Regions from separate parts of the Paucibacter sp. JuS9 genome, predicted to be linked through region 1. Evidence: riboswitches for the same ligand, from Rfam matches in the RefSeq annotation. Region 1 holds a riboswitch; the other holds the start of a gene.
What was found. Region 1 has a riboswitch for S-adenosylhomocysteine ahead of metH (methionine synthase). Riboswitches for the same ligand answer to the same signal wherever they lie in the genome.
Positions count from the first base shown of each region.

Region 2: linked by a shared signal. The riboswitch ahead of ahcY (adenosylhomocysteinase) and the one ahead of metH (methionine synthase) in region 1 are both predicted to bind S-adenosylhomocysteine.

Region 1 is NZ_CP194172.1:4,694,486-4,710,358, reverse strand. It holds gene ABT392_RS21015 (fumarylacetoacetate hydrolase family protein) at 1-536, shown strand, start outside; gene ABT392_RS21010 (nucleoside hydrolase) at 533-1,468, shown strand; gene ABT392_RS21005 (DUF4197 domain-containing protein) at 1,465-2,139, shown strand; gene ABT392_RS21000 (prohibitin family protein) at 2,446-3,291, opposite strand; gene ABT392_RS20995 (ProQ/FINO family protein) at 3,454-4,215, shown strand; gene ABT392_RS20990 (rhodanese-like domain-containing protein) at 4,172-4,567, opposite strand; gene ABT392_RS20985 (homocysteine S-methyltransferase family protein) at 4,599-5,654, shown strand; gene ABT392_RS20980 (HD-GYP domain-containing protein) at 5,655-6,857, opposite strand; S-adenosyl-L-homocysteine riboswitch at 6,934-7,051, shown strand; gene metH (methionine synthase) at 7,112-9,847, shown strand; gene ABT392_RS20970 (glycine zipper 2TM domain-containing protein) at 9,945-10,466, shown strand; gene nudC (NAD(+) diphosphatase) at 10,490-11,293, opposite strand; gene ABT392_RS20960 (YifB family Mg chelatase-like AAA ATPase) at 11,298-12,809, opposite strand; gene ABT392_RS20955 (spermine/spermidine synthase domain-containing protein) at 12,850-14,421, opposite strand; gene ABT392_RS20950 (fused MFS/spermidine synthase) at 14,418-15,029, opposite strand; gene ABT392_RS20945 (TorF family putative porin) at 15,315-15,873, shown strand, end outside.
Region 2 is NZ_CP194172.1:3,607,712-3,623,584, reverse strand. It holds gene ABT392_RS16090 (5-formyltetrahydrofolate cyclo-ligase) at 1-332, shown strand, start outside; gene pepQ (Xaa-Pro dipeptidase) at 365-1,678, shown strand; gene ABT392_RS16080 (hypothetical protein) at 1,675-2,940, shown strand; gene ABT392_RS16075 (OmpW/AlkL family protein) at 2,950-3,552, opposite strand; gene metF (methylenetetrahydrofolate reductase [NAD(P)H]) at 3,682-4,524, opposite strand; gene ABT392_RS16065 (TlyA family RNA methyltransferase) at 4,530-5,300, opposite strand; gene ahcY (adenosylhomocysteinase) at 5,320-6,747, opposite strand; S-adenosyl-L-homocysteine riboswitch at 6,843-6,948, opposite strand; gene ABT392_RS16055 (hypothetical protein) at 7,120-9,165, shown strand; gene ABT392_RS16050 (DNA glycosylase AlkZ-like family protein) at 9,151-10,245, opposite strand; gene ABT392_RS16045 (DUF2238 domain-containing protein) at 10,242-10,853, opposite strand; gene metK (methionine adenosyltransferase) at 11,001-12,182, opposite strand; gene ABT392_RS16035 (lysophospholipid acyltransferase family protein) at 12,347-13,246, shown strand; gene ABT392_RS16030 (LpxL/LpxP family acyltransferase) at 13,246-14,133, shown strand; gene dapF (diaminopimelate epimerase) at 14,150-15,010, shown strand; gene ABT392_RS16020 (DUF484 family protein) at 15,007-15,729, shown strand; gene ABT392_RS16015 (tyrosine recombinase XerC) at 15,689-15,873, shown strand, end outside.

The DNA of each region.
Region 1 (15,873 bases):
CCGACGCCGCGCTGGAATGCATCCGCCTCGTGATGCTGGCCAACGACTGGAGCCTGCGCAACCTGATACCGGCCGAGCTGGCCAAGGGCTTCGGTTTCTTCCAGAGCAAGCCGGCGACTGCTTTCAGCCCGGTGGCAGTCACGCCCGACGAGCTCGGCGACGCCTGGAAGAAGGGCCGCTTGCATCTCACTTTGCAGACGATGTGGAACGGCCGCAAGGTTGGCCAGTGCGAGGCCGGGCCGGAGATGAGCTTCCACTTCGGCCAGTTGATCGCCCACGTGGCCAAGACACGCAATCTGCGTGCCGGCTCGGTCATCGGCTCGGGCACGGTCTCGAACAAGGACTGGGCCAAGGGCTACAGCTGCATTGCCGAGAAGCGCGCGATCGAGATGATCGAGAGCGGCGGCGAAGCCAAGACCGAGTTCATGAAGTTTGGCGACACGGTGCGCATCGAGATGAAGGGACGGGACGGGCAGAGCATCTTCGGTGCCATCGAGCAGGATGTGCTGCCGCTGCATGTTCCCGACGCCAAATGACCGTCAAGAAGATCCTCATCGATACCGACCCCGGCCAGGATGACGCCATCGCCATCCTGCTGGCGCTGGCCAGCCCCGAGCTGGAAGTCGTCGGCATCACGACGGTGGCTGGCAACGTGCCGCTGCCGTTGACCAGCCGCAACGCACGAATCATTTGCGAGCTGGCGGGCCGCACAGACATGCCGATATTCGCCGGCGCTGCCAAGCCCTTGCAGCGCGAGCTGGTCACCGCCGAGTTCGTCCATGGCAAGAGCGGCCTGGATGGCATCGAATTGCCCGAGCCACAGATGCGTTTGCGAGAAGGCCATGCGGTCGACTTCCTGGTTGAGACCTTGATGCGGCTTGAAGGCATCACCGTCTGCGCATTGGGCCCGCTGACCAACATCGCACTGGCGCTTCAGAAGGAGCCGCGCATCGCTGCACGCATCGAGCAGATCGTGCTGATGGGCGGCGGTTGCTTCGAAGGCGGCAACATCACGCCGGCGGCCGAGTTCAATTTCTTTGTGGACCCGCAAGCTGCGGCACTGGTCTTCGCTGCCGGCATCCCGATCACGATGGCACCGCTGGACGTGACGCACCAGGCCCTGACCACGCGCCCACGCATTGCAGCCTTGCGCGCCCTGGGCAACCGCACCGGCCTGGCCTGCGCCGCGTGGATGGAATTCTTCGAGCGTTTCGACGAAGAGAAATACGGCCAGGAAGGCGGCCCGCTGCACGACCCCTGCGTGATCGCCTGGCTGCTGAAGCCCGAGCTCTTCACGGGCCGCCGCTGCAATGTCGAGATCGAGACCAGTAGCGACTTGACCCTGGGCATGAGCGTGGTGGACTGGTGGGGCGTCACGCCACGCAAGCAGAATGCGCTGGTGCTGGGCGGCATCGATGCCGAGGGCTATTTCAAGCTGATCACCGAAAGACTGGGGGCCTTGCCATGAAGCGTCGTGAGTTCACTGTCCTGGCCGCATCCGGCCTCTTGATCCCAACAAGCTGGGCCGCCATCAGCGAAACCGATGCCGCCAGCGGCATCCGTGCAGCGCTGGAGCGAGGCGCCGAATCGGCCGTGGCCATGCTCGGCAGGAACGACGGCTTCATGGGCAACCCGCTGGTGCGCATCGAGTTGCCGGAGCGGCTGAAAAGCGCGGTCAAGCTCCTGAAGGCCACCGGCCAGGGCAGGAAGGTCGACGAGCTGCTGCTGGCCATGAACCGCGCGGCCGAGGCCGCCGTACCGGCCGCCAAGCCACTGCTGGTCAAGGCGGTGAGAGACATCAGCGTAGAAGACGCCTTGAAGCTCGTGCGCGGCGGCAACGACAAGGCCGTGACCGATTTCTTCGCCGGCAAAACCCGCGAGCCCTTGGGCAAGCAGTTCCTGCCCATCGTCACGCAGGCCACGGAGAAGGTGGCGCTGGCCGACAAGTACAACGCCGTTGCCGGCAAGGCGGCCAGCATGGGCCTCATGAAGGGCGAAGACGCCAACATCCAGCAGTACGTCACGGCCCGCGCGCTGGACGGCCTGTTCCTGATGATTGGCGAGGAAGAAAAGAAGATCCGCCAGGACCCGATAGGCACCGGCAGCGCGCTCTTGAAGAAGGTGTTCGGGGGCAGGTGACTTTCGCGGCGTAGGTCGCTTGCGGCACGTAGCAGCCGTTCGTGTTCTGGTGTTTGGATTGGTCGAAGATCAGGCCGCCAGCGGGCATGCGCAGGTTCGGCCGCGGATAGGGGTGGGTACTGGAGCGAAGTAAAGGCGGAGGCCGAAGGCCGGGGGACATGAGCGCAAGTACCCACCCCTGTCCGTGGCAGCGCATAGGAGCCTCCGTCAAAAGAATGGCAGCAATGTGACGCTTCCAGACACCCCTCGGCACTTGCATGAGCCAAGGGGGGGCATCCTTCCGGATCGACCCCTTGGTCGCATGGTTCATTGCTTTGTGGCGCTGCCGCCCGAATTCAGCTGGATGAAGGGCGTACCGCCACCGGTGTAGTGGGGCAGGCGGCCGTCCCACTTCTTGATCGCGTCGGACTCGTTCTCCAGCTGCTTCAGGCGCAGCAGTTCGGGCGTCACTTCCAGCCGCTTGGCTTTCAAGGATTCGGCTTCACCGCGGGCCTTGGCCAGTGCCTGCTCGGCTTCCACCTTGATGCGCTCCAGGTCACGCTCGGCGGTGAGCTTCTTCTGCTCTGCTTCGACCTTGGCTTCGATGGCCTTGTCGAACACAGCGGAGAAGTCGTAGTTCACTGCGGCCAGCGAATCCACGATCACGCCATGGCGCTTCAGGCGCTGTTCCAGGGCGTCGCGGATCTTGCTGCTGACCTCGGTGCGCTTGGTCACCAGCTCTTCGGCGGTGTACTGGGCGGCAATGGCCTTGGTGGCTTCCTGAGCGGCCGGCTCGATCACGCGGGCGGCCACGGCATGCTCGTTGCCAATGGCCTGGTAGGTCTGCGACACGAGGGCTGGGTCCAGGCGCCAGTTCAAGGCCGCTGAAACAGCCACCTGCTGCAGGTCTTTCGATGCGGCAACGCCCTTGCCCTCGTTCTTCTGAAGGCGCACATCGATCATGTGCACCCGGTTCACGAACGGCATGACGAAATGCAGGCCCTCGCCCAGCGGCTCGGGATCGACCTTGCCAAAGGTGGTGATCACGCCGCGCGTACCCGACTGCACGATGCGCACGGGGTTGATCATGCTGACCAGGATGACGACGGCCAGGACGCCGACTGCGATCTTGGGCAGGGCGCCGAAGCGCGACGGTGATGACGAGGAATACATGGCTCCTTCTCCTTCTGAGGGGTTGTAGTGAGGCTTGCAGCGTAGCGGCGAGCGGGCACATCGCACGCTGACATCGGATGAATGGCTGGCACAAGGACATGAGCTGCGTGGACAATACGCCCCTTTCCCGACCGAACTGGCCCGCGCGCCGATCCTGCATTCATGACCGAGACCACCCCCACGCCCGAGGCTCCTGCCAACGAGGAAACCCAGGTAAACGAGGCTGCCGAAGCGACGGAAGCAGCAGACGCGGCGCATGCCGGTGAAGCAACGGAAACGACGGAGGCCGGCGCCGTTGCTGCCTCCACGCTGAGCCCCGCCGAGGTGGCCTCGCAGCTGAAGGCGCTGTTCCCGGCCCTGTTCACCGGCATGCAGAAGCCCCTGAAGCTGCGCATCCAGGCCGACATCCAGCAACGTGCGCCGGGCAGGTTCACCAAGGCCCAGCTCTCAGCCTTCCTGCGCCGCCACACGGGCAGCACCGGCTACCTGATCGCCCTGGGCAAGGCCACGCATCGCTACGACCTGGACGGCCAGCCTGGTGACGAGCTCCTGGAGGAGCACCGCCTGGCCGCCCGCGAGGAACTCAAGCGGCGCCGCGGCGTGCAGCAGGAGCGCGAGGCGCTGGAGAACCAGCAGCGCAACAACCGCGCCCAGCTCCTGCGCGATTTCCAGCGCACCACGCTGACCGAAGCCAATTTCTGCGTGCTGAAAGGCCTGACCCTGGAAGAGCTGCCCGGCATCCTCGAGATTGCCAGGAAGGAAGCCGCCGAGCGCCCGCCCGAGATGGAACAGCGCCCGCGCGAGCCGCGCCCGGACCAGCGTCGCCAGCCGCAGCGCCGAGAAGGCGGCGGCCGGCCCGGCGCCAACCCCAGCACCGGCCCTACATCTGCTCCCAAGGCAGGCCGTCGAAACGCCAGCCGCTGAGGCGGCCGCGCTGGAAGTTGGCGTCGATTTCACCCTCGAAACCATGCAGCACGTTGACCACCTCGGTGAAGCCGGCGGCCTCCAGGGCCTCGCCGGCCGCCACGGTGCGCTGGCCTGAGCGACAGATCAGGACCACCGGCGTGTCCAGCCGATCGCGCGCTTCGCGCCGCACCTGGGCCACGAACTGCGCGGCATCCGCCTGCATCTCCGGGTATTCATACCAGGCCAGGTGCACCACGCCCGGCGGATGGCCCACATAGAGGTATTCCAGCTCCATGCGGATGTCCAGGAACAAAGCCTCGGGCCTTCGTTGCAGGAAGGCGTGAGCGTCCTTCGGTAACAGGTGCTGCATGGGGTCTTGCCTGGTTTCCTACAATGGGCACATGAAGAACGCCTCCATCCGCTACACGCGCGGCGCCCAGCTGCCGGACATTCTGCAACAACGGATCGCCATCCTGGATGGCGCCATGGGCACGATGATCCAGCGCTACAAGCTGGGCGAGGCCGATTACCGCGGTGAGCGCTTCGCAAATCACCACAAGGACCTCAAGGGCAACAACGACCTGCTGGTCTTGACCAAGCCCGAAGTGATCTCCGAGATCCACGAGCAGTACCTGGCGGCCGGCTCCGACATCATCGAGACCAACACCTTCGGCACCACCTCGGTGGCGCAGGAAGACTACGAGCTGGGCGAGTACGCCTACGAGATGAACGTGGCCGCCGCCCGGCTGGCCCGCGCCGCCTGCGACAAGTACTCGACGCCCGAGAAACCGCGCTTCGCCGCCGGCGCCCTCGGCCCCACGCCGCGCACCGCCTCGATCAGCCCGGACGTGAACGACCCCGGCGCCCGCAATGTCGATTTCGACACCTTGCGCGCCGCCTACTACGAGCAGGCCAAGGGCTTGCTGGAAGGCGGCGTCGACCTGTTCCTGGTCGAAACCATCTTCGACACACTGAACGCCAAGGCCGCCATCTTCGCGCTGGACGAGCTGATGGAAGACACGGGCGAGCGCCTGCCGGTGATCATCTCCGGCACGGTGACCGATGCTTCCGGCCGCATCCTCTCGGGCCAGACCGTGACCGCCTTCTGGCATTCGGTGCGCCATGCCAAGCCGCTGGCCATCGGCCTCAATTGCGCGCTCGGTGCCACGCTGATGCGGCCCTACATCGAGGAGCTGGCCAAGGTGGCCGGCGCCACGGCGATCAGCTGCTACCCGAACGCCGGCCTGCCCAACCCGATGAGCGACACCGGCTTCGACGAAACACCGGACGTGACCGGGCGGCTGATGGAAGAGTTCGCCAAGTGCGGCTTCCTGAACATCGCCGGCGGCTGCTGCGGCACGACGCCGGGCCATATCGCCGCCATCGCCAAGCAGGTGTCGGCCTACAAGCCACGCGTCAGCGGGCAGAAGTTCTTCAGCGAGCTGGTCGAGGCTTGATCAATACAGTTTGAGCAAGCGTTCCATATTGACGTGCAGCTTGAGCTCGTGGGGCGCCAGGCTGGCCGCCACGGCCTGTGCGGCCAGGCGGGTGTCGCGCGGCACCGGCTCGCTCAAGGGGTTGCCGCTCTTGCCGATCAATGAGGCCACCAGCGGCTCATTGGCGCTGTGGCCGCGCTTGGCGACAACGCCCATTTCGTTGTTGGCCAGGCGCACCAGGCTGCCCGGCGGATAGAGCCCCACGGCCTTGATGAGCGCCGCGCCCGCCTCGTCGGGCTTCTGCAATTCGTCCAGATAGACCGCGCGGGCCGCAGCACCCGCTGACATCGCCTTGCGCGAACGGCGCGGCGACAGGCGGGCGGCAAAGATGTCGATGCGACGAAGCATGCGCGCCAGCTGCTCGGCGCCACCCCGGCCCGCCAAGGGCCCCGGGCCCGCTTCATGGCGCAGCATCAGGGTCTGCAACCAGAGTTCGTCTTGCACGCCCAGCGTGCGCAAGAGTTGCGGCGCCGTGGCGGCGCGCTGCCGCACTTCCTCGCGCTGCGCCTCCGTGAGCGCATCGTCGCGGGCACAGAGCCGGTCCTGCAGTTCGCTGATCGCGATATTCATGCTCAGGGCCGCGCGGGTCAGTGAGCCGCGCCATTCCTCGCGCCAGCCCAGGTTGCGCGCGCAGAGCTCGGCCAGCAGCAGGCACAGGAGGCCATGCTTGGCGCTGTACTGCTGGTACTCGTGGCTGACATCGAAGACCAGGCGCATCAGCATCGCATCGGCGTTCTGCTGCACGCGGGCCATCATCTCGCCATAGTGCAGCTCGAAGCGGTTGGCGAAGTCTTCCGGCTTCGGGTCGCGCAAGAGCGTGTGCACATGCAGGATCAGATCGACCCAGGCCGCCTGGTCGCTGAAGCTGACCGGGCCGCGCTTGGCCAGCGTTTCCGGGCGGTAGTCCGCCTTGGCACCGGCGATGCTGCCCAGGGTGGCGCCCTGGTGCATCATCGTGTCCATCTTGTGGTTGAGTGCCTTCTGGTATTCCTTGGTCTCGTGCGCCTGCACATAGGCGCCGCGCTCGATCAGCGCCTGCACCTGCGGCGTGTTGGGCAGCACCTGGCCCGAGGCGAACAGCAGCTTGCCGCTCGCATCGCGCAGCGAGAAGCCCAGCACCTGGCCGATGCGCAGTGAGTTCGGTGGAAGATGGATGAGGTCCAAGGATTTACGCTCCCGTTCTTTCACGATTGTCGGCCTTGACGGACATCTGCTGAAGCCCTGCGCGTAAAATCCCGCACGGTCCGAGGAGCGTTGCGACGAGGGGCTACCCCAGGGCAGCCCGCCGCCAGGCTTGGACCGGACGGCCGATCACCCCGGATTCACCCGATGGCCGTCTCCAACGACGCTCACCGAACCCTGTATTCCCTGGGGGCCGCGGTGAGTGCGCGGCCCGATCTGAAGCTCCTGAGGCCGCCATGACCGCATCCACCGCCACCCGCCCCGCACCGATGAAGCTCTCCGGGCTTGAGCCGGTGCTGATCGGCGAAGGCAGCCTGTTCGTCAACATCGGCGAGCGCACCAACGTCACCGGCTCCAAGGCCTTTGCCCGCATGATCCTGGCCGGCCAGTTCGAGGAAGCGCTGGCCGTGGCCCGCCAGCAGGTCGAGAACGGCGCGCAGGTCATCGACGTGAACATGGACGAGGCCATGCTGGACAGCAAGGCGGCCATGGTGCGCTTCCTGAACCTGATCGCCTCCGAGCCCGAGATCGCCCGCGTGCCCATCATGATCGACTCGTCCAAGTGGGACGTGATCGAAGCCGGCCTCAAGTGCATCCAGGGCAAGGGCATCGTCAACTCGATCTCGATGAAGGAGGGCGAGGCCGAGTTCCGCCGCCAGGCCAATCTGGTGCGCCGCTACGGCGCCGCCGCCGTGGTGATGGCCTTCGACGAGAAGGGCCAGGCCGACACCTTCGAGCGCAAGATCGAGATCTGCGAGCGCGCCTACAAGATCCTCGTGGACGAAGTCGGCTTCGACCCCGAGGACATCATCTTCGACCCCAACATCTTCGCCATCGCCACCGGCATCGAGGAGCACGACAACTACGCGGTCGACTTCATCAATGCCACGCGCTGGATCAAGCAGAACCTGCCCGGCGCCAAGGTCTCGGGCGGCGTCTCCAACGTGTCGTTCAGCTTCCGCGGCAACGACCCGGTTCGCGAGGCCATCCACACCGTCTTCCTGTATCACGCTATTCAAGCCGGCATGGACATGGGCATCGTCAACGCCGGCATGGTGGGCGTGTACGACGAACTGGAGCCGGTGCTGCGCGAGCGCGTGGAAGACGTGGTGCTGAACCGCCGCCCGGACAGTGGCGAGCGCCTGATCGAAGTGGCCGAAAGCGCCAAAGGCGCCGCCAAGGACGATTCGGCCCGTTTGGCCTGGCGCGCTGGCGACGTGAATGCGCGGCTCTCGCATGCGCTTGTGCATGGCATCACCGACTTCATCACCGAAGACACCGAGGAATGCTGGCAGGCAATCAAGGCCACCGGTGGCCGGCCGTTGCACGTGATCGAAGGCCCGCTGATGGCCGGCATGAATATCGTGGGCGACCTGTTCGGCCAGGGCAAGATGTTCCTGCCGCAAGTGGTGAAGAGCGCGCGTGTGATGAAGTCCGCCGTGGCCCACCTGATTCCCTACATCGAGGAAGAAAAGCGCCAGCTCGAAGCGGCCGGCGGCGACGTGAAACCCAAGGGCAAGATCGTCATCGCCACCGTCAAGGGTGACGTGCACGACATCGGCAAGAACATCGTCACCGTGGTCCTGCAGTGCAACAACTACGAGGTCGTCAACATGGGCGTGATGGTCCCGTGCCAGGACATCCTGGCCAAGGCCAAGGTCGAGGGCGCCGACATCATCGGCCTCTCCGGCCTGATCACGCCGAGCCTCGAAGAGATGCAGCATGTGGCGGCCGAGATGCAGCGCGACGACTACTTCCGCATGAAGAAGATTCCGCTGCTGATCGGCGGTGCCACCTGCAGCCGCGTTCACACGGCCGTGAAGATCTCGCCGCACTACGAAGGCCCGGTGGTCTATGTGCCGGACGCCTCACGCTCGGTGGGCGTCTGCTCAGAGCTCCTGAGCGACGAGCGCGCCGCGCGCTTCATCGCCGAGCTCAAGGCCGACTACGACAAGGTGCGCGAGCTTCACGCCAACAAGAAGCAGACGCCGCTGGTCACGCTGGCCGCCGCGCGCGCCAACAAGACCAAGGTCGACTGGGCGGGCTACCAACCGCCGGCGCCGAAATTCATCGGCCGTCGCGTCTTCAAGAACTACGACCTGGCCGAGCTGGCGCAACACATCGATTGGGGCCCGTTCTTCCAGACCTGGGACCTGGCCGGCCCTTTTCCCGCCATCCTGAAGGATGAAGTCGTCGGCACCGAGGCACAACGCGTGTTCAGCGACGGCAAGCGCATGCTGCAGCGCCTGATCGAAGGCCGCTGGCTGACCGCCAATGCGGTGCTGGGCCTCTACCCGGCCGCGCAGGTGAATGACGACGATATCGAGATCTACAAGGACGAGAGCCGCAGCGAGGTATTGATGACCTGGCGCGGCCTGCGCATGCAGTCGGAGCGCCCGGTGGTGGACGGCGAGATGCGCCCCAACCGCTGCCTGTCCGACTACATCGCTGCCAAAGGCAGCGTGCCTGATTACATCGGCATGTTCGCCGTTACCGCCGGCATCGGCTGCGACAAGAAGGAAGCGCAGTTCCTGGCCGATCATGACGACTACTCGGCCATCATGCTGAAGGCCCTGGCCGACCGCCTGGCCGAAGCGCTGGCCGAACGCCTGCACCAGCGCGTGCGCACCGAGTTCTGGGCCTATGCGTCCGATGAAGCGCTGTCCAACGAAGACCTGATCGCCGAGAAGTACCGCGGCATCCGCCCGGCGCCCGGCTACCCGGCCTGCCCCGACCATCTGGTCAAGGCCGAGATGTTCCGCGTCTTGACGCCGGAAGAGATCGGCATGGGCCTGACTGACAGCATGGCCATGACGCCCGCTGCCAGTGTGTCGGGCTTCTACATGGCGCACCCCGAGGCGAGTTACTTCAATGTCGGCCGCATCGGCGACGACCAGGTGCAGGATTGGGCCGCTCGCATGGCGCTGGACCAGCGCGATGCCGAGCGGGCGCTCGCGCCGCTGCTCGGCTAGTCACATCCTCTTGCATCTCCAAGCCCGCTGCGGCGCCACCGGCGCTCGCAGCGTGACAAGCTTTCGGCCGTAGTTCTGATAACGAGAGGCCCAGCCCATGAAGTTCCCCCTCACTGCCAGCCAGACCATTGCCTCCATCGCCATCGCCGGCGGCTTGCTCGGCGGCGCCTTCGCGCTGGGCAAGATGAACAGCAGCAGCAGCACGCCACCGGGGCCACAGGCGGCGACCGATGACAGCGAGGCGGCGCCCGCCAAGCCCTCGGCCCCGGCGGCCAAGGCCGATCTGTGCAAGGGCTGCCTGCGCGTCGTGGAAGTGCACACCGAGGAGCGCACCAGCAAGACCAGCGGCGTGGGCGTCGTCGGTGGGGCCGTCATCGGCGGCCTGATCGGCAACCAGATCGGCGGCGGCAACGGCAAGAAGCTCGCCACCGTGGGTGGCGCCGTTGCCGGCGGCTATGCCGGCAACGAGATCGAGAAGCGCCGCAACACGCACAAGGTCTGGGTGGTCAAGCTGCAAGCCGATGACGGTACGACACAGACGCGCGAGCAGGCCAGCAACCCAAACCTGCAGGCCGGCGACGTGGTCGAACTGCGCCAGGGACAGCTGCTGCGCCGCTGAAGCGGCGCACGCTGCCTGAGCGCTCAGCCCCTTGAGCGCAGCCAGTCCGCCGTGTCGCGGATCAGGTGGCCGGAGATGCTGAAGCGCGGCGGAATGCCGGGCAGCTCGTCGATGTCGAACCAGCGGGCATCCTCGATCTCGCCTGGCTGGGGCACGATCTCGCCACCCACCCATTCGGCCGTGTAGGCCACCATCAGGCTGTGCGGAAAAGGCCAGCTCTGGCTGCCGTAGTAGCGCAGGCCTTGCACTCGTACGCCCACCTCCTCGGCCACCTCGCGGTGCACGCACTCTTCCAGCGACTCACCCGCCTCGACAAAGCCCGCCAGCGCGCTGTATGAGCCGGGCGTGTAGCCGGGCGATCGGGCCAGCAGCAGCTCGCGGCCGCGCCAGATCAAGGCCATCATGGCTGGATTGATGCGCGGGTAGACCGTGTGCTGGCAGGACGGGCAACGCCGCGCGCGCTCGTTCGGTACCGGCACCGTCGGGGTGCCGCAGACACCGCAGAAGGCGTGCGCACGGTCCCATTCCAGCACCTGTGCGGCCCGCGAAGCCAGGGCCATCAGCGGCTCGGGCAGGACCCGCATCGCGGCGCGCAAGGGATGCGCTTCCCAGCCACTTGGAACTTCGTCCAGCCGCATGGTCCAGCTGTCCAGCGCACCCAGCCGGCCCAGGTAGTGGCGCGGCGCCGCAGCTGGCGGCTCGCTGGGGCGCAAGACCTGGCCCTCCTGCAGCAGCAGCTGGCCATCGACGAAGGCAAAGCACCAGGCCTCGACCGAGGCAGGTGCGAGCGGCGCGGTGGCCGGGACGAAGAGATCGTTGTCGCTCATGCCATCAGGCTACAGGAAAGCCGCGCCGCAGTTGCACTGCCTCGGCCAGATGGCCGGTCGTGATCAGGGTTTCATCGGCCAGGTCCGCCACGGTCCGGGCCACTCGCAACACGCGGTGGTAGCTGCGCGCCGACCAGCCGAGGCTGGTGGCCGTCTTGTCCAGGAAGCGCGCCTCGGCCGCGCCCAGCTGCGCATGCTGGTCCAGCGCCTGGGCCGCCAGGCGGGCGTTGCTGCAGCCCTGGCGATGCAGGGCACGCGCCCGCGCCGCGGCGACGCGGGCGGCAACCTCGGCGCTGCTTTGGCCTCCTGCCGCGCTGGCCATCGAGGCCGGCGCCACCGCCGGCACCTCGATGCGCAGGTCGATGCGGTCCAGCAGCGGCCCGCTGAGTCGGCCTTGGTAGCGGCTCACCTGTTCCGGCGTGCAGCGGCAGGCCTGCACCTGGCTGCCATGATGGCCGCACGGGCAGGGGTTCATCGCCGCCACCAGCTGGAAGCGGGCCGGGAACTCCGCATGTCGGGCCGCGCGGGCAATCAGGATGCGCCCTGTTTCCAGGGGCTCGCGCAAGGCCTCAAGGGCCGTCCTTTGAAATTCGGGGAATTCATCCAGGAAGAGCACGCCGTGCTGTGCCAGGGAAATCTCGCCCGGCCGCGGCGGCGAACCACCGCCCACCAGCGCCACACTGGAAGCACTGTGATGCGGCGACCTGAACGAGCGACGCCCCCAACGCGCTGGCACGAAGGCGCCGGCCAGGCTGAGCACGGCAGCCGATTCCAGCGCCTCCTCATCATCCAGCGGCGGCAGCAAGCCGGGCAGACGCTGGGCCAGCATCGACTTGCCGCTGCCCGGCGGGCCAATCAAGAGCAGGCTCAGCTCGCCAGCCGCGGCGATCTCCAGCGCCCGCTTGGGCGCGGCCTGGCCCTTGATGTCACGCAGGTCCGGGCCTGGCTCCGCCGCCTGCCGGGGCGCCGCCTGGGCGCGGGGAAGCTGCTGCTCAGCAGCCGGCAGCAGGCAGGCCACCAGGTCGAGCAGATGCGCCGCCTCTCGCACGTCCACGCCTTCGACCAGCGATGCCTCCGCCGCACTGGCCACTGGCAAGAGCAGGCGCCGCGGCGAAGCCTCGCGCCGCAAGGCCAGCGCCATGGCCAGCGCGCCGCGCACCGGGCGCAGATGCCCGGCCAGCGAGAGCTCACCGGCGCATTCGAATCCATCGAGCCGGCTTGCATCGAGCTGGCCACTGGCCGCCAGGATGCCCAGCGCAATCGGCAGGTCGAAGCGTGCGCCCTCCTTGGGCAGGTCGGCGGGCGCCAGATTGACCGTGATCCGCTTGTCATGGGGAAAGGCCAGGCCACTGCTCTGCAAGGCGGCCCGCACCCGCTCACGCGCTTCCTTGACCTCGGTATCGGCCAGGCCCACCAGGGTGAAGCTGGGCAGGCCGTTGGCCAGATGCACTTCGACACTGACCGGCGCCGCGGCCAGGCCGTCGAGCGCGCGGCTGTGGATCACGGCCAATGACATGGACGCTCCCCTTGTGAGTTAGCAAATGCCGGCGATTGTGCTACGGCGTTGGCGGCAGCAGGGGTGCCAGCAGGCCGAACAGCGGCGGCTGCCCATGGCGGTATTCGCTGATCATGTTCAGATCCGTGATCACCATCGGCGGCACCGCACCGGCGTTGGCCTGAAGGTACTCCGCTGCCGGCTGCAGGGGTTCATTCAAGAGCTTCCAGGCCACGTGAGGCTTGGTGAACAAGGCTTCGCCAAAGCTTGGCTTACCGCCGGTGCGGCAGGCACGCAGGACGGCCTCTGCATCGGGCCGGCGTTGCAGCGCAGCGGCGCTCATGTAGGCGAAGTTGCCGTAGCGGATGACGTGCGGAAATACGGCCAGCGCCGTGGCATACGCATCGCGGCTGCTGGTGGTGTTCATGGCCGCAACGCCACCGGGCGCCAGATGCCTGCCCAGCTCGCTCAGGTACTCGTGCGACAGCAGGAGCGTCGTGTACGCGCGCCAGTGGAAGGTGGTGTTCTGGAAAATCAGGTCGTACTGCGCCTGCGGATGCGCTCGCAGCCAGCGCCGGCCATCGTCGATGTGCAGGCGCACGCGTGGGTCGCTCAGGAGCGGCGCCACCGCCGGATAGCGCGAGATCATTTCGCGGTAGCCCGGGTTGATCTCCACCACGTCAACCTGCTCGACACCTGGAAAGCCCAGGATGACCTCGGTCCAGGCCCCGGTGGACAGGCCGATCACGAGCACCCGGCGAGGCTTGTTGTGCAGCAGCGCCATCAGGTAGGCACGGTCCAGTCCGTTCGAGTTCTGTGCCATGTCGACATTGATGCGGCCGTCATAGGCGTTGCCACCATAGGTGGTGTCGCTGTCGTCGCCGTGGGTGACATGCAGGATGCCGTGCTTGTTCTGGATCAGGTGCGCCAAGGGTGCGTCGCCCTGCCAGGGCTCGGCGACCTTGTCGATGACGACCAGGGGGTGCACGACCAGGACCAGGCCCAGCGCCAGCAACGCCGCCGGCATGGCGAACCAGCTGACGCGCCGCTGCGGCGTTGCAGCGAGCGTCAACAAGCCCAGCAGCGCCGTCGCGCCACACACCAGCGCCCAGACGCTCTCGACCCGCAGCACATCCAGCAGCCAGAAGCCGGTGATCAGGGGGCCAAGTGCCGAGCCCATGACATTGGCCAGATAGACACGCGACACCGAGCGACCGAGGTCAGCTTCGGCCGTCGCGGAGCCGAGGTGATGGACGATGGGGAACAGAACGCCCTTGGCGCCTGCGGTCACCGCGATCATCAACACCAGGCCGGCCAGGCGAATTGGCGAATTGCCAAGCAACGGCGCCATCAGTTGCAGGGCGACCAGGTCCAGCGCCGCGGCCCAGCACAGCGCCCGTGCCGCCGAAGCCAGCACGGCTGGACTGTTCGCACAGATGCGCCGCCCGACGACGGCACCAATGGAGATGCCCAGCAGAAAGGCCGCCAGCACGATGGCGAAGGCCTGGGGTCGCCCCTGCTGCCCGAAGGAGAGCAGCCGGACCCAGAGGATTTCCTGGCTCAGCGACAGCAGGCCGACGCTGAAGGACAAGGCCAGGGCCAGACGGCGCAGCCCGGTTTGGTTCTCGTTCATGCCGCGGCCCTCCCGCGCAGAGCGCTGGCAACGATCAGGCTTGCTGCGGCATTGAGCGCGGCCGCCAACCAGACGGCCTGACGCAGGTCCAGCCAATACAGCAGGAAGAAGCCAATGGCCAGCGCGCCAGTGGCCGCGCCCAGGGTGTTGATGAAATACAGCGTGCCCGTGGACACGCCCACATTGCCCGAGCTCCGCCAGGCATGAGCGACCAGCATTGGCAGCGTCGCGCCCATGCAGACGGTGGGCAAGAGGAGCAGGGCAAAGCTCAGGGCCGCCGCCGCCGGCCTCGACAGCCCGGCGAACAGGGCTGCGCAAGCCTGCAGCAGGTCCACGCTGACCAGGCCATAGGCCGCGATCGCGCCCTCGAACAGGCAAAAGGCCAGGAGGATGCGGGCCGGCCAGCGATCAGCCAGCGCACCGCCCAGCAGGGCACCGAGACCCAGGCCCAGCATGAAGGTCGAGACCACGATGGTCACCGACTCGATGTCGACCCCGATCACCACGAAGAGCAGGCGTTGCCAGGCCAGTTGGTAGACCAGCGCCGCAAAGCCGGAGAGGAAGAAGGCGGTGGCCACCCGCAAGGTGGCACGAGATCGCTGGCTCAAGAATGACCTCCGGATGTTCGTATCGCGGCCGATGCTAACCCGGCGCAAGCCCTTGCCGTCCCGACCCCATCCGCACGCTTGTGGGGCGCGCACCAGACTGGCGCAAGCGGCGCAAATGAGCCATTGTGGTGCACCGCGACCAGCCGATACGGCACGTGAGCCCTGCCTTCCCCGGGGCACAGCCCCTGGAACGGACCAAACCGGTGCTGGCACGGAAGCTGCAAGAGCTGGCTTGAAATCCTGTTTGCCATCCTGACCCATTCCCCCAATCAAGGAGTCCTGCGAATGAAGCAACAACTTGCCACCCTGGCCCTGGCCCTTTCCGCTGCCCTGCCCGCTTTTGCCCAGGAAGCAGCCGCACCGGTCGATCCCTTGTCCTTCAATGTCAGTGTCACCACCGACTACCGCTATCGCGGCATTTCGCAGACCCGCCTGAAGCCGGCCCTGCAGGGCGGTGCCGATTACGCTTCGCCGAGCGGCTTCTACATCGGCGCCTGGGGCTCCACGATCAAGTGGATCAAGGACGCGGGCGGCGATGCCCCGGCCGAAGTCGACGTCTACGCCGGCTACAAGACCGAAGTCTCCAAGGACCTGCTGCTGGACGTCGGCGTGCTGCAGTACTACTACAGCAAGAACAAGCTGAACCCCAGCGCCAACACGCTGGAGCTCTACGGTGCCCTGACCGCCGGCCCGGTCACGGGCAAGCTGTCGTACAGCACCAGCAATCTGTTCGGCTTCGCCAACAGCAAGGGCAGCCTCTACCTCGACCTGAGCGCCAGCTTCGACCTCGGCGACGGCCTGATGCTCACCCCGCACCTGGGCCGCCAGGAAGTGCGTCACAACA
Region 2 (15,873 bases), 1.1 Mb from region 1:
ACCGCGAGCATGGCACCCTGCGATTCCATGTCTGGTACCCGGGCTGCCCGATGGAAGAAGACGCCTACGACATCCCGAAGCCCAAGGACACCGAGGTCTTCGAGCCTCAGCTGGTGATCGTGCCCTGCCTGGGCTACGGGCCCTGCGGCCTGCGCTTGGGCTATGGCGGCGGCTTCATGGACCGCACGCTGGCCGCGCTGCAGCCGCGCCCGGCCACGGCCGGCATCGGCTATGCGCATGGTTTCCAGCCGCTGCTCAAAGCCGAGCCGCACGATGTGCCGCTGGACGCGATGCTGACCGAGGAGGGCGTGGTCTGGGATGTGAACGGCTGAGCCGGGCCCGGTGTCTGCGCCACAATGCCGGCATGAATACGCTCTACGCCCAACACATTGCCCAGCTGCAGCAGCGCACCGAGAACGCCCTGAGCCGCAGCGGCTTTGACGCGCTGGCCATCGCCTCCGGCATCGAGAAGTTCGCCTTCCTGGATGACCGTCCCTATTTGTTCCAGCCCAATCCGCATTTCAAGCATTGGCTGCCGCTGACGCAGCATCCGAACAGCTGGCTGCTGATCCGCCCGGGCCGCAAGCCTCTGCTGGTGTACTACCAGCCGGACGACTACTGGCATGTGCCCCCAAGCCCGCCGAGCGGCTACTGGGTCGGGCATTTCGAGATCGCCATCATCAGCGACGCAGCCGAGGCCGCCGCGCATCTGCAAGGCCATGGCAGGCTGGCCATCATTGGCGAGGCCGATGCGGCGCTGGCGGGTGTCACGCCCAACAACCCCGAACAACTGCTGCACCTCCTGCAGTACCCGCGCGCCTTCAAGAGCGAGTACGAGCTGGAACAGATGCGCGCCGCCTCGCGTTGCGCGGCCAAGGGACACCTGGCCGCTCGTGATGCCTTCATGGCCGGCGCCTCCGAGCTTGAGATCCATCGCGCCTATCTGGCTGCCACCGGCCACACCGACCGCGATCTGCCGTACACCAATATCGTCGGCCTGAACGAGCATTGCGCGGTCTTGCATTACCAGTATCAAGACGCCATTGCGCCAAGCCAGTCGCGCAGCTTCCTGATCGATGCCGGTGCGCAGGTCAACGGCTATGCCAGCGACATCACGCGCACCTGGAGCCGCGGCGGCCATGAGGAATTCGAGGCCCTGCTGGCGGCGATGGAATCGTCTCAGCTGGCTCTCGTGGACGAGGTCCGCGCCGGCACCGATTACCGCGACATCCACCTGAGCACGCATCGCCGGCTGGCTGCGATCCTGTCGGAGCAAGGCGTCGTGAAGATGAGCGCCGAGGCCATCGTGGCCGAAGGCGTCTCCAGCATCTTCATGCCGCATGGCATCGGCCATTTGCTCGGCCTGCAGGTGCACGACATCGGCGGCTTCATGGCCGATGACACCGGCGCTGTCTCGCCCAAGCCTGAAGGTCATCGCTACCTGCGCCTGACGCGCAAGCTCGAGGCCGGCATGGTGGTGACCATCGAGCCGGGCCTGTATTTCATCCCGACGCTGTTGAAGCAGTTGCGCGCTTCGAAGAATGCAGCGGCGGTGGACTGGGCCAAGGTGGACCGCTTGCTTCCCCATGGCGGTGTGCGCATCGAGGACGACGTCGCCTGCCGTGCCGAAGGCGCGCCGGAGAACATGACCCGGGATGCGTTCGCGGCGCTGCGATGAACACTTGTCAGCCGATCCTGCTGCTGCTCTGCCTTGCGTTGCCGCTGCCAGGCCTTGCGCAGACGGAGCCTTCCATCGAGCCCAAGCCAGATGCCCAGCTCGCCAAGGTCGAGGTTCAGGGCGAATCGACCGCCCAGCGCGAGCTCAAGACCCTGGCCACGCTTTACGAAGCGCGCGAGCTGTTCGAAAAGCTGCATGCGCTGGCACCGCTGGCCGAGCTGAAGTTCAAGGTCTATGCGCGCACCCAGGCCGAGCATCAGCAGAGAATCAACCTCGCCCTGGTCACGCGCCAGGGCCGTGTGCCGGTGCCGCTGGATGCCGAAGACAACTTCACGATCGACCCGGCCTGGAACCGCTATCCCGATGCCACCGAGCTGAAGAGCAAGCTGCTGGACGGTCGCGTGACCTGGCGGGCCGACATCCGCACGCCGGGCCTGCCGCCCAATGAGCGGCGGCTGGGTGACCTGCGCCTGCAGTGCAAGGTGGGTTTCGAGAGCGGCGTGGCGCGCGGCGACAAGGTCGGCTTCCTGGGCCGCATGGTGCGGGCCCTGACGTCGCAGCCTGACAGCTGCGACAACACCTGGTCCAGCGGCAGCAGCTTTGCCGATCGTGCCCTCTTTGCCGTCACCCTGGTCGATGGCGAGCGCCGGATGGCCCTGAGCAATGCCATGCTGCAGGGCCTGACCGAGGGCTCGGGCGCGCAGTACGACTGGGGCTTTCTGCTGCGCGAGCGCATGTTCCGCCTGCCCATGGGCGACAAGCGCTGGTCGGACGAGACCCGGGTGGTGATGGAGTTTGCTGACGATCCCCAGCAGCCGGTGGACGCGGCCCTGCTGGCCTCGGATCATCCGCTGGCGCAGGCTGCACGTGAGCTTCAGGCCGGCACGACGCGGCCTGAGCAGCTGCGCGAACGCCTGGGCAAGGCCGACGAGAGGAAGTTCGACAGCGGGCGTCGCCTGCTGCGGCACCTGCGCGTGAAAACCCTGCTGCCACCGGACTTGCCGCCCGAGGTGGTGGCGCAGCTTCCTGCTCAGGACCTCAGCAAGCTTTCGCCCGCGCAACTGATGGCGCTGCTGGCGAAGCTTCCGGCCTACAAGGCCGCCGCAGCGTCCGCCGCGAAGGCGGCCTCGGACGTGGCGGCCGGGGCGGCCCTGGGCAAGCCCGGGCTCGAGGTGGTCGAGCTGGTCACGCTCTACGACGGGCAGGACCAGCTGATCAAGTACGCGCTGCGCCAGCTCTCGCCGACCCAGCGCTACCGCTAGGCGCTGGGCTTAGAAGCGCCAGCCCAGACCCACGCCCACGAGCATCGGGTCGACCTTGAACGTGCCGACCTTGGTGCCCTTGGAGCTGACATCGGTGTCGATCTTGACCTTCTTCACGTCGATGTTCAGGTAGGTGCCCTTGCTGATCTCGATATCGGCGCCGATCTGTGCCGAGAGGCCCCAGCTGCTGCGCTTGATATTGGGACCCAGCGCCGTGACCACGGCGGGAGCGAACTGCACGCCGCTGAAGTTGGTGTAGTTCACGCCGAGGCCGACATAGGGGCGGAACGTCGCTTCAGGCGCGAAGTGGTACTGCAGCGAGAGTGTCGGCGGCAGGTGCTTGAGCGAGCCGATCTCGGCGCCACCGGCCGACAGCGTGTGCTTCTGCGGCACGGTCAGGATCAGTTCCGCCGCGATATTGGGCGTGACGAAATAGCTGAAGTCGATCTCGGGGATCGTCTTGTTGTTGACCGTCAAGCCGAGGCCGGTCGTGTCCTTGTTCGCCGAGTCGAGGTGGACGGCACGAACGCGCACCAGCAACGGGCCTTCCGCGGCTGCGGCGACGGTGCTTGCAGCGGCCAGGACGGCCAGGGCGAAGATCTTCTTGGTCATTCAAGGGCTCCTTGTCTGCGGGAACATTCCCGATGGAAGCCATTGAATCGAGGTTGGGCGGGTAAACCCTTGAGGTGGCGCAAACCGGCCGGAAACCCGAAGCCGGGGTCGGGCCCCACTTGTGTCAGATCAAGAGTTCGGCGCGAGATTGAGGCGCTTGCACAACTCCAGCGTCAAGCCCGACTGATTGAGCGTATAGAAGTGGATGCCCGGCACGCCGCCGGCGATCAGGCGCTCGCAGACGCGCGTCATCACGTCAAGGCCGAAGGCGCGGATCGAGGCGCTGTCGTCCATGAAGCCTTCCATCTTCAGGGCCACCCAGCGCGGGATGTCGATGCCGTCGCGCTGCGCGAACTGGGCGATGCGCGCGTAGTTGTGGAAGGGCATGATGCCCGGCACGATGGGCTGGTCAACGCCGAGCCTGCGCACTTCATCGACGAAGTTGAAGTAGGCGTCCGGGTTGAAGAAGAACTGCGTGATGGCGGCGCTGGCGCCGGCGCCCATCTTGTCTGCAAAGTGCTGCAGGTCCTTGGCCGCATAGCGCTGCTGCGGGTGGTATTCGGGGTAGGCCGCGACCTCGATCTTCCAGTCCGGGCCTTGGGTTTCGCGGATGAAGCGCACCAGCTCGGCGGCGTAGCGGAATTCGCCGGCCGTGGCCGTGCCGCTGGGCAGGTCGCCGCGCAAGGCCACGACGCGGCGGATGTTCTGCGCGCGGTAGGTGGCGAGGATCTCGGCGATGTTCTCGCGCGTGGAACCCACGCACGACAGGTGCGGCGCGGCCTCGAAGCCCGCGGCCGCAATGTCCATCACTGTGGCCAGGGTCTTGTCGCGTGTGGAGCCGCCGGCGCCATAGGTGACGCTGAAGTACTGGGGGTTCAAGACACTCAGGTCCTGCACCACGGTCTTCAGTTTCTCGGCGCCCACCGGCGTGTTGGGTGGGAAGAACTCGAAACTTACCGGCGTCGTCGTCATGCTCTTCAATCCTTGTTCTCATTTCCTGCGGCTGCCCACAGGAAGAATTCCTTGTTGCCGTCACCGCCGGTGATGGCGCTGTCGAACCAGCCCAGCACCTGCCAGCCTTGCGCCGCCGCGGCCTCGCGGGCCTGCGCTTGCAGCAGCGGGTATTGCGCCGGGCTCTTGACCAGGCCGCCCTTGTTGAGGGCCTTTTTTCCGAGCTCGAACTGCGGCTTGATCAGCAGCAAGACCTGGCCCTTGGGCGCCAGCCAGGGCTTCAGGTGCGGCAGCACGCCCAGCATCGAGATGAAACTCAGGTCGCCGACGATCAGCTCGAAGCCGCCCTTGGGCGCATGCTCGGCGAAGCTTGAGCCGACCAGCTCGCGCACGTGCAGGTTTTCCAGCGCGACGACCCGTTCATCCGCCAGCAGCGACTCATGCACCTGGCTGTGACCGACGTCGATGCCGACCACGCGCGCCGCGCCGTGCTTCAAGAGGCAATCGGTGAAGCCGCCGGTGCTCTGGCCCACGTCCATCACGGTGAGCCCCTGCACCGACAGCCCCGCCGCTGCCAGCGCGCCTTCCAGCTTCAGGCCGCCGCGCGAGACATAGCGCAGCTCCGCGTCGTCGTTGACGCGCAGTTCCGCGCCCTCGGGCACTTCGGCCCCGGCTTTCTTGATCGCCACCCAGCTGGCGCCGGAGCGCCATTCGACAGCACCCGCCGCGATCAGCCGCTGGGCGGCAGACCGGGTGGGCGCGATGCCGAGGCCGAGCAGCGCTTGGTCGGCGCGCATCGCTGGCTCTTTCTTTCGATCAGTAGCGGTAGGTGTCCGGCTTGTAGGGGCCGACCTTGGGAACGCCGATGTAGGCGGCCTGCTCGTCGGTCAGCTCGCTCAGCTGGGCGTTCAGCGTCTTGAGCTGCAGGCGGGCCACATGCTCGTCCAGGTGCTTGGGCAGCACATAGACCTTGCCCACGGCATAGGCGTCCTTGTGTGCGAACAGCTCGATCTGGGCGATGGTCTGGTTGGCGAACGAGGACGACATCACGTAGCTCGGGTGGCCCGTGCCGCAGCCCAGGTTCACCAGGCGGCCCTTGGCCAGCAGGATGATGCGCTTGCCATCGGGGAAGATGACGTGATCGACCTGCGGCTTGATCTCTTCCCACTCGTACTTCTCGATCGAGGCGATGTCGATCTCGTTGTCGAAGTGGCCGATGTTGCAGACGATGGCGTTGTGCTTCATCGCGGCCATGTGCTCATGGCGGATCACGCCCTTGTTGCCGGTGGTGGTCACGAAGATGTCGGCCTTGTCGGCGGCGTATTCCATCGTCACGACGCGGTAGCCTTCCATCGCGGCCTGCAGCGCGCAGATCGGGTCGATCTCGGTGACCCACACTTGCGCCGACAGCGCGCGCATGGCCTGGGCCGAGCCCTTGCCCACGTCGCCATAGCCGGCGATCACGGCGATCTTGCCCGCGATCATCACGTCGGTGGCGCGCTTGATGCCGTCCACCAGCGACTCGCGGCAGCCGTAGAGGTTGTCGAACTTGCTCTTGGTGACCGAGTCGTTGACGTTGATGGCGCGGAACAAGAGCGTGCCCTTGTCCGACATTTCCTTCAGGCGGTGCACGCCGGTGGTCGTTTCCTCGGTCACGCCGATGATCTCGGCGCTCTTGCGGGTGTACCAGGTCGGGTCCTGCGCGACCTTGGCGCGGATCGCCGCGAACAGGATGCGCTCTTCTTCGCTGCCCGGATTGGCCAGCACGGAGAGGTCCTTCTCGGCGCGCTGGCCCAGATGCATCAGCAGCGTGGCATCGCCGCCGTCGTCCAGGATCATGTTCGGGCCTTCGCCAGCAGTTCCCTTGGGGCCGAAGTCGAAGATGCGGTGCGTGTAGTCCCAGTAGTCTTCCAGCGTCTCGCCCTTGTAGGCGAACACCGGCGTGCCGGCGGCGACGAGCGCGGCGGCAGCGTGATCTTGCGTGGAGAAGATGTTGCAGGAGGCCCAGCGCACTTCGGCACCCAGGGCTTGCAGGGTTTCGACCAGCACGGCGGTCTGGATCGTCATGTGCAGCGAGCCGGTAATGCGAGCGCCCTTCAGCGGCTGCGCAGCGGCGTATTCCGAGCGGATCGCCATCAGGGCGGGCATCTCGCTCTCGGCGATTTTCAGTTCCTTGCGGCCCCAGGCGGCAAGGCTCAGATCCTTGATCAGGTATTGGTCGGCGGACAGCGTCGTGGTCGTCATTGCATAGCTCCTTCGGTCATGAAGCCGCTGATGCCTGATGGGGACTTGTCTTGAGACAAACGGTCTTGAGACGAACGGTCACCCACGCGAGACATGGCGGGTGAGCGCGGTTGCAATTGAAGCTGCCGGGCAACTTCGTCATCCGAGCCTGGCCTTGTGTGCCCCGGGTGGGGGTGAAAGGTTGCAACGCTCCTCGGACGGCCGCAATTCTAGCGCCAGTCGATGCTGGATGCGGGTAGACCAGCATGTTCAGTGGGCCGAAAACAGAAAGTCCACGTGTGAAAATTCGCGCCCTTGGAGCACGAGCGCGCCGCTTGCGGGGCAGCGCCCGGCCCATTCACAGTACCAGGGAGCCCGCAAAGCGGGGAGCAGATGACGACAATCAAGCATGAGGGCTGGCACGCGCTGGCTCGCTGGACGGCGCTGAGCGCTGCCATGGTCTTGGCCGCATGTGGCGGTGGTGGCGGGGGAGGCGGTGGCGGTGGTGGTGGTGGTGGTGGTTCGACGCCCACGCCAGCGCCCACGCCGATCACGAATGCCTGTACCGGCAGCAGCTCGGTGGCCTCGATCCAGGCCGATGGTGCGCTGGTGGGCAAACAGGCCGCCGCGGGCATCCTGGGCTGCAGCGGCCCGATCAAGAACCTACAATGGACCCAGACCAGCGGCCCGACGGTCACGCTGCTGAGCGCCCAGACCCAGTTGATCCATTTCGAGCCGACGGCAGCCGGCAGCTATGGCTTCCGCGTCAGCTACACCGATCCCGCAGGCGCCACGCAGACGCGCGACCTGTCCCTGAACATCACCGCGCCGACCACCGCCGCCAAGGCCCTGGTGCGCAACCACCAGGCCGTGCGCATGGGTGGCAATGCGTCGATGCGCGCCTGGGCCGGCGCTGGCGAGACGATCCAGAGCGTCACATGGGCGCAGCTTGAAGGCCCGACCGTCGCGCTGCAGGAGGTCGACACCCAGACCCTGGCCCGCCAGTTCGTGGCGCCCACGGTCACGCAGGACACGCTGCTGCGCTTCCGCGCCACCGTCCAGACCGCCAGCGGCAGCGACAGCCAGGAGGTGTTCGTCCTGGTCGAGAAGCTCGACCAGGCGCCGGCTTCCGCCAGCAACACCCACGTGTGGGCGGGCGATCATGTGTCGCGCGTCCATGCCTACCGAGCGGCGGGCGCCTACGCCTCGCAGCTGGTCGCTTGCGTCTATGACCCGGCGCTGACGGCCAGCAACGCCTGCACCGTCGGCCGCCTGCCCCTGCTGGGGCACGAAAGCAATGGCGCGCTGCCGACCATCGCGCAGGTGATGGACCGTGTGGTCGTGTCGCATGACTGGCAAGGCGCCAACTTCGAGCGCTTCCTGCAGACGCATGACGCGCGTGGCGACTTCCGCCGCATGCTGATGAGCACCACGGCCATTGTCATCGGCTCGCATGTGCGGCCCTCGTTCTACCAGCCGGTGACCGGCGCGATCTACCTTGATGCCGACAACGTCTGGATCACGCCCGAGGAACGCGACACCATCGATGAAGCACCCGACTATCGCGGTGCTTTCAGCAATGGCCTGTCCTTCCAGGATGTCTGGCGCTATGCCAAGGCCAACGACAGCTACGGCATCTACTACGACCCAGCCAAGCGCACCACGCGCAGCCTGGACGATGTGCTGACCGATCTCGGCCCGCTTCTGTATCACGAGCTCTCGCATGCCAATGACTTCCTGCCGGCCGAGACCTACGCCAGCCTGAAGCTCTTGTCCGGCACCACGCTGAACGCCTTCATTGGCGAGCGCTACAACCAGCAGCTGCTGGTGTCTGACCTGATGAAGCAGGCCTACCCGCTGACCAGCAGCGAGCTGCAGGCGCTGGGCCAGGTCAAGTTCCAGGGTGTCACGGCCACGGCAGCTCAGAAGGCCTACACCGGCACGCAGATCGGCGCGATGTTCGCAGCCGACCTGGCGACCGACATGTACGCCTACAGCTCGCGCTTCGAGGACCTGGCAATGACGGTGGAGGAGTCGCTGATGAGCCTGCGCCTGGACGTCTTGCGCGACACGGCTTTCGTGCCGCGGGTGAACGACGCGCTCGTCACCAGCGATGTGCGCTGGGGCCAGCGGGGCCGCATCGGCGACCCGCGCCTGCGGGCCCGCCTGAAGCTGGCCGCCGGCAAGATCGTGCCCTGGATGCCTGCCAGCGACTTCGACAAGCTGCCGGCGCCGCTGCAGATGCGCGAGGGCGAAAGCTGGCGTGCCAACCTGGTGCTGGGCGCGCCGCTGCAGGGTTCGGTCGTGAAGTTGAAGCCGCAGATGGCTGACCTGCGCGAAGCGTACGAAGAAGCCGGCCGCCAGGCGCGGCAGGCCCGCCGCGCACACGAGCGCGAGCAGGCCCACCAGCGCGTCGAGCGCTGGCTAGGCAAGCGCTAGGAAGCGGGCCACGGCGTCCAGCTCCTCCTGCAGCGCGGCCTTGAATGCCGCGCCTGCAGGGCGCTTGTCGACGAAGCCGAACTCAGACTCAAGGCGGCCCCGCTCGACGCGCAGATTGGCCCAGCCGATGATCTGTTCGCCCCAGAGGAGCGGCAGCGCGTAGTGGCCCATGGTCCGCTTCTCGGCCGGCGTGTAGGCCTCGAAGCGGTACTCCCAGCCCCACAGCCGCTCGAAGCGGCGGCGGTCCCAGACCACCGGGTCGAACGGCGCGAGCAGGGTCACGCCTTCGGGCGCGCGGTACTTCGCCGAGCGCGGTTTCTCATCCATCGGCCAGTACCAGGTTTCGCCGTCGATCTGCGCATGCGCGTAGCGATCCTTTGCAGATTTACAGACGGCGCGCGTCTGCGCCTGCAGGTGCGGCGCGCCATAGCGCAGCAGCGTGGTCAGGTAGCCCAGGCTGGCTGCTGGCAGCGGCGCATACAGCGCGACCACCTTGTCCATCAAGGCCTCGGCACGGGCCTGGCGCGCTTGCGGGCTGTCGTCCGCGGGTGAATGCGTGATCGCTTCGTAGACGCGCGTGCCGCTGTCTCTGCGCTTCACCCTCAGATGCCCCCGGTAATGCAGGCCGTCGAGCAATTGCGTGCTGACGTTGAGCTCACCGCCCCAATAGCCCGGCATGCGGCCATGGTGCGCAAATGCCTCCAGCAGCTGTTTCGGATGTGTGGGGCCGTTCTGCCGCACGAAGTCCAGCAGCTGCTGCGCATGCCTGCTGCGCTCCGCATCCCAGGGCTTGCGCTCGATGCGCGGGTGCATCAGGGGCAGCCAGTCGCGCGGCACGAAGCCGTAGTTGACGAAGCAGTCTTCCTCGATCTGCAGCCGCGTGTAGCGCTGTTCGAGGTCGCCGGCCTTGTAGTCGTTCACGCGCAGCCGCAGGATCAGGTCTTGCGCCCGGGCCGGTGCTCGCATCGGGTCGGCCTGCACGAAGCCGAGCTTCCTGATCGCTGCGGGCAGGGTGGTCGGCTTGAACAGTGTGCGGGCTATGGCGTAGCGGCGCAGCTCGTCGAGCGTCGGTGCCTTCATGCCTGCAGCCTCTTCAGCTGGCGGTCGTGCCAGCGTGCCAGCAGCCATTGCGCGAGCATCGCGCCCAGCCAGGCCAGGGCCATGTCCTTCTGGGTGTCCCAGGGGTCGCCCTGCGTGCCGAGGAACTCGTCAGCGCCCTGACCGATGGCCACTGCGGCGCCCCATTCGATCAGCTCGTAGATGGCGCTGATGGCCAGGCACACGGCGGTAACGAGCGTGAAGGTCCAGGCGCCGGCCTTCAGCGGTGTCTTGCGCAGGAGCAGCTCACGCGCGGCTATCGCCGGGATGAAGCCCTGGGCCAGATGGCCGATGCCGTCGTAGGGGTTGCGCGCCAGGCCCAGCAGGTCCTGCATCCAGAAGCCCAGCGGCACCCGCGCATAGCTGTAATGGCCGCCCAGCATCAGGATGGCGGCATGGATGAAGACCAGGGCCAGCAGCAGCCTGGTGACAGGGAATCGCTCGTGCGTGGCCAGAAGCAAGGGCCAGGCGATGATCACCGGCGCGACCTCCATCCACCAGGTGGCACGGTCATAGGCGCCGAAGTAGCTGAAGGCCAGCAGCGCGAGGCTTGCTGCGGCGGTGATCTGCAAGGGGCGGATGCTGGGCATGCGCCGGATTGTGCAGAGGAAATGAGAAAGGGCCACCGGAGTGGCCCTTAGGGTTGGCGATCGCTGCGGCCTTGTGGTCTGCGCTCACATCGCAAGCGATATGAGCGCCGCCCCAAGACGGCCGAACCGCAAGGCGGTTGCCGGGCTTTACAGCCCGGCCGCTGCGCGCAGCGCGGCCGCCTTGTCGGTTCTTTCCCAAGTAAATTCCGGCTCTTCCCGACCGAAGTGGCCATAGGCCGCCGTCTTCGAATAGATCGGGCGCAGCAGGTCCAGCATCTGGATGATGCCCTTGGGACGCAGGTCGAAATGCTCGTTGACCAGCTTGGCGATCTGGTCGTCGGGGATCACGCCGGTGCCTTCGGTGTAGACCGTCACGTTCATCGGGCGGGCCACGCCGATGGCGTAGGCCACCTGGATCTGGCACTGGCGGGCCAGGCCGGCGGCAACGATGTTCTTGGCCACGTAGCGGGCGGCGTAGGCGGCCGAACGGTCCACTTTGGACGGGTCCTTGCCGCTGAACGCGCCACCGCCGTGCGGGCAGGCGCCGCCGTAGGTGTCGACGATGATCTTGCGCCCCGTGAGGCCGCAGTCACCCTGCGGGCCACCCACGACGAAGCGGCCGGTCGGGTTGATCAGGTACTTGGTGTCGGCGTTGACCCATTCCTTGGGCAGCACCGGCTTGATCAGCTCTTCACGGATGGCTTCGTAGAACTCGTCCGTCATGCGGTCGCCGAGCGAGTACTCGGGCGCGTGCTGGGTGGAGAGCACCACGGTATCGATGCTGTGCGGCTTGCCGTCCACATAGCGCATCGTCACCTGGCTCTTGGCGTCCGGGCGCAGGAAGGGCAGGCGGCCGTCCTTGCGCAGCTGGGCCTGGCGCTCCACCAGGCGGTGGGCGTAATAGATCGGCGCGGGCATCAGCTCGGGCGTCTCGTCGCAGGCATAGCCGAACATCAGGCCCTGGTCGCCGGCGCCGATGTTCAGGTGGTCGTCGGAGGCATGGTCCACGCCCTGGGCGATGTCGTTGGACTGCTTGTCATATGCCACCAGGACCGCGCAGCCCTTGTAGTCGATGCCGTATTCGGTGTTGTCGTAGCCGATGCGCTTGATCGTGTCGCGCGCCACCTGGATGTAGTCCACATGGGCGTTGGTGGTGATCTCACCGGCCAGCACCACGAGGCCGGTGTTGCACAGGGTCTCGGCGGCTACGCGCGAACGGGGGTCTTGCGCAAAGATTGCGTCGAGAATCGCGTCGGAGATCTGGTCTGCCACCTTGTCGGGGTGACCTTCCGAGACGGATTCAGAAGTAAAGAGAAAATCGTTCGCCACTTTTACACTCCAGTAGATAGTCCATCGGCGTTGCCGTGCTGGTGGAGCGATGCGGCGAACGCTTTAGCGGCATTTGTTGAGCTGTGGAAACAGCCCGGCGGGGTTGCCCCCGCGTCGCCCCGCAAGTTGTCCTTTTAACTCGGCGATGTGCGAATTATAGAAACATGTTCCTCCTGATGCGTTTGCTCTCCCGCTTGCCACTGCGGCTTTTGCACGCGCTGGGCGCCGTGGCGGGCTGGTTGACCTGGCTTCTGTCACCCACTTACCGGCGTCGCTTCGCTGCCAATGTGGCCCAGGCGGGCCTGGCACCGGCGCAGGGCCGGCCGGCCATCGCCTCGGCCGGCCGCATGATTGCCGAGACCGCCTGGCTGTGGTTGCGGCCGCCTACGCAGCCGCTGGGCGGCATGCTGCGCTGGGACGGCGCGGAGCTGATCGACCAGGCCCTGGCCCAGGGCAAGGGCCTCCTGATCCTGACACCGCACATGGGCTGTTTCGAGGTCACGGCGCAGGCGATTGCCGAGCGTTGGGGCGACACGCATCCGATCACCGTGCTCTACCGCCCGGCCCGCAAGCCCTGGATGCGCGATGTGGTCGATGCCTCGCGGGGGCGCCCCGGCCTGGCCACGGCACCGGCCAATCTGGCCGGTGTGCGGCAGATGATCCGTGCCTTGCGCCAGGGCCAGATCGTCGGCCTCCTGCCCGACCAGGTGCCGCCGGAAGGCCTGGGCACCTGGGTGCCCTTCTTCGGCCGCGAGGCCTACACCATGACCCTGGCCGGCCGCCTGGTGCAGCAGACCGGCGCGGCCCTGCTGGTGATCTGGGGCGAGCGCCTGCCTGGCGCACGCGGCTATGTGGCGCGGGTGCGACCCGCCCCGGCGATTCCGGCCGAATCCACGCCAGAATCCGCAGCCCTCTTGATCAACAAGGCCATGGAAGACCTCATTCTGCAAGCGCCAGGCCAGTACCTTTGGGGCTACCACCGCTACAAGCAGCCGCGCGGGCTGGACATCGGCGTGGCCAAGCCCGAGGGCAAGCCGGGGAGTTATCCGGGGGGTGGGGCCTGATGCTGGGCCGCTTGTTCGCGCGGCTGTTGCTGGGCCTGCTGTGGCTGCTGCATTTCCTGCCGCTGCCGATGCTGACGGCGCTGGGCCGGGGCCTGGGCGCCTTGCTCTGGCGCCTGGCCAAGTCGCGCAAGCGCATTGCCCTGCGCAACCTGGAGCTGTGCTTCCCCGAGCTTGATGCAGTGGCGCGAGAGGCCCTGGCCCGCGAGCACTTCGCCCTGATGGGCCGCGGCTTCCTGGAGCGCGGCCTGCTCTGGTACGCCTCGGCGGAGCGGCTGAAGAAGCTGATGCACATCGAGGGCGACTTCGGACTGGCCGACCGCAGCGAGCAGCCGGTGATGTGGTTGCTGCCGCATTTCATCGGCCTCGAATGGTCGGGGCCGGCCTTGATGCTCAGGCAGCAGACGCCGGCGGTGGACGTCTACCAGGCACAGAGCAACCCGGTCTTCGACAAGCAGATGCTGACCGGCCGCGGCCGCTTCGGCAAGAACGCGCTGGTGGACCGGCATGACGGCATCCGCCCGGTGCTTCGCTTCATCAAGCAGGGCTATGGCTTCGTCAATGCGCCCGATATGGATTTTGGCCAGAAGGACTCCGCCTTCGTGCCGTTCTTTGGCGTGCCTGCCTGCACCTTGCTGGCGCCGGCCCGCATGGCCGACAGCCAGAAGATGATCGTCCAGCCGCTGGTGATCACGATGCTGCCGGGCGGCGAGGGCATCAGGATCGAGGCCTGCGACCCGATTCCCAACTACCCCAGCGGCGATGCGCTGGCCGACGCCCACACCTTCCATGCCTGGCTGGAGCAGCGCATCCGCGCCAACCCGGCGCAGTACCTCTGGGTGCACAAGCGTTTCAAGACCCGGCCGCCTGGCGAGCCCTCGCTCTATTGAAGCTGATAATCGGCTGATGAATTTGCGCTTCACCAAGATGCATGGCGCGGGCAATGACTTCGTGGTCATCGACGCCACGAAAGAGCCCTTTGCGCTGACCACCGAGCAGATGCGCCGCCTGGGCGACCGCCGCTTCGGTGTGGGCTGCGACCAGATCCTGGTCATCGAGCCGGGCCGCGAGCCGGGCGACGACTTCGCGTATCGCATCTTCAACGGCGGCACTGGAGAAGAGGTGGAGCACTGCGGCAATGGCTCGCGCTGCTTCGTCCGCTATGTGGTCGACCATGGCCTGACGACCAAGCGCAGCATCCGCGTGCGCACCATGGCGGCCCTGTTGGAGCTGCATCTGCGCGACGACGGCCGGGTCACGGTGGACATGGGGGCACCGATCTTCGAGACCGGGCGCGTGCCCTTCGATGCCAAGGCCCTGCAGCCGCGCGAGGTCAATGGCTTCGAGCTCTGGCCCCTGGTGGACCTGGGTGTCGAGGTGGCCGTCGTCTCGATGGGCAATCCGCATGCGGTGCAAGTGGTCGAGGACGTGGCCGCCGCCCCGGTGCTGAGCCAGGGCCCGCTGATCGAGAACCATGCGCGTTTTCCCCGTCGCGTCAATGCCGGCTTCCTGCAGGTGATCGACCGCAGCCATGTGAAACTGCGCGTATTCGAACGCGGCGCCGGCGAGACGCTCGCCTGTGGCACCGGCGCTTGCGCGGCGGTGGTTGCGGGCATCCGCCTGGGCCTGCTGGACGCGCGAGTGGATGTGCAGACCCACGGAGGTGTGCTGACGATTGAATGGGCCGGCGCCAGTGCCGGCCTTGATGCGGCCGTGTTCATGACCGGCCCCGCTGTGCAAGTGTTTGAAGGAGAGATCACGCTGTGAGCAGCAACCAAAACCAAGGTACCGACGGCATCACCGAGCAGGACATTGCCAACTACCTGGCCAACAACCCGGCCTTCTTCGAGCGCCATGCCGAGCTGCTGGCTTCGGTGCAACTGAGCCATCCGCACAGTGCCCGTGCCGTGTCGCTGCAGGAGCGCCAGGCCGAAATGCTGCGCGAGAAGATCAAGGGCCTGGAGCAGAAGCTGATCGAGATGATCCGCAACGGCCAGGAGAACGTGGCCATTGCCGACCGGCTGCACCGCTGGACCCGTGCCCTGATGCTGACCAGTGACGCGGCCAAGCTGCCCACCGTGCTGCTCGACGAGTTGCGCCACCAATTCCTGATTCCGCTGGCCGGCCTGCGCCTGTGGGGCACGTCTCCTGAATTCAGCGAGGCTGACTTCGCGCAGACCGTGAGCGCCGATGTGCGCAGCTTTGCCGAAAGCCTCAGCCACCCCTATTGCGGCATCAACTCCGGTTTCGAGGCGGCACGCTGGCTGGGCGAGGGCTCCGGTGCGCTGTCGCTGGCGCTGATTCCCTTGACGATCCAGGGCCGCAGCTTCGGCCTGCTGGTGCTGGGTTCGCCCGACGCCACCCGCTACACGGCCGAGATGGGCACCGAATTCCTGGCCCGCATCGGCGAGATCGCCAGCGCCGGCCTGGCGCGCCTGCTGCAGGATGCCGATGCCGGCGAAAGCTCTGCTGCACCCACAGCCTGAGTTCCTGCCGGCCTACCTGGCCTATTGCCAGGTGCAGCGCCGGCTGGCCGGCCGCACGCTGACGATCTACAGCGAGGCGCTGCAGCGCCTCAACGCGCTGGCTGTGCGCGACAAGGTCGAGCTGCTGAGCCTGACCGCCCAGCA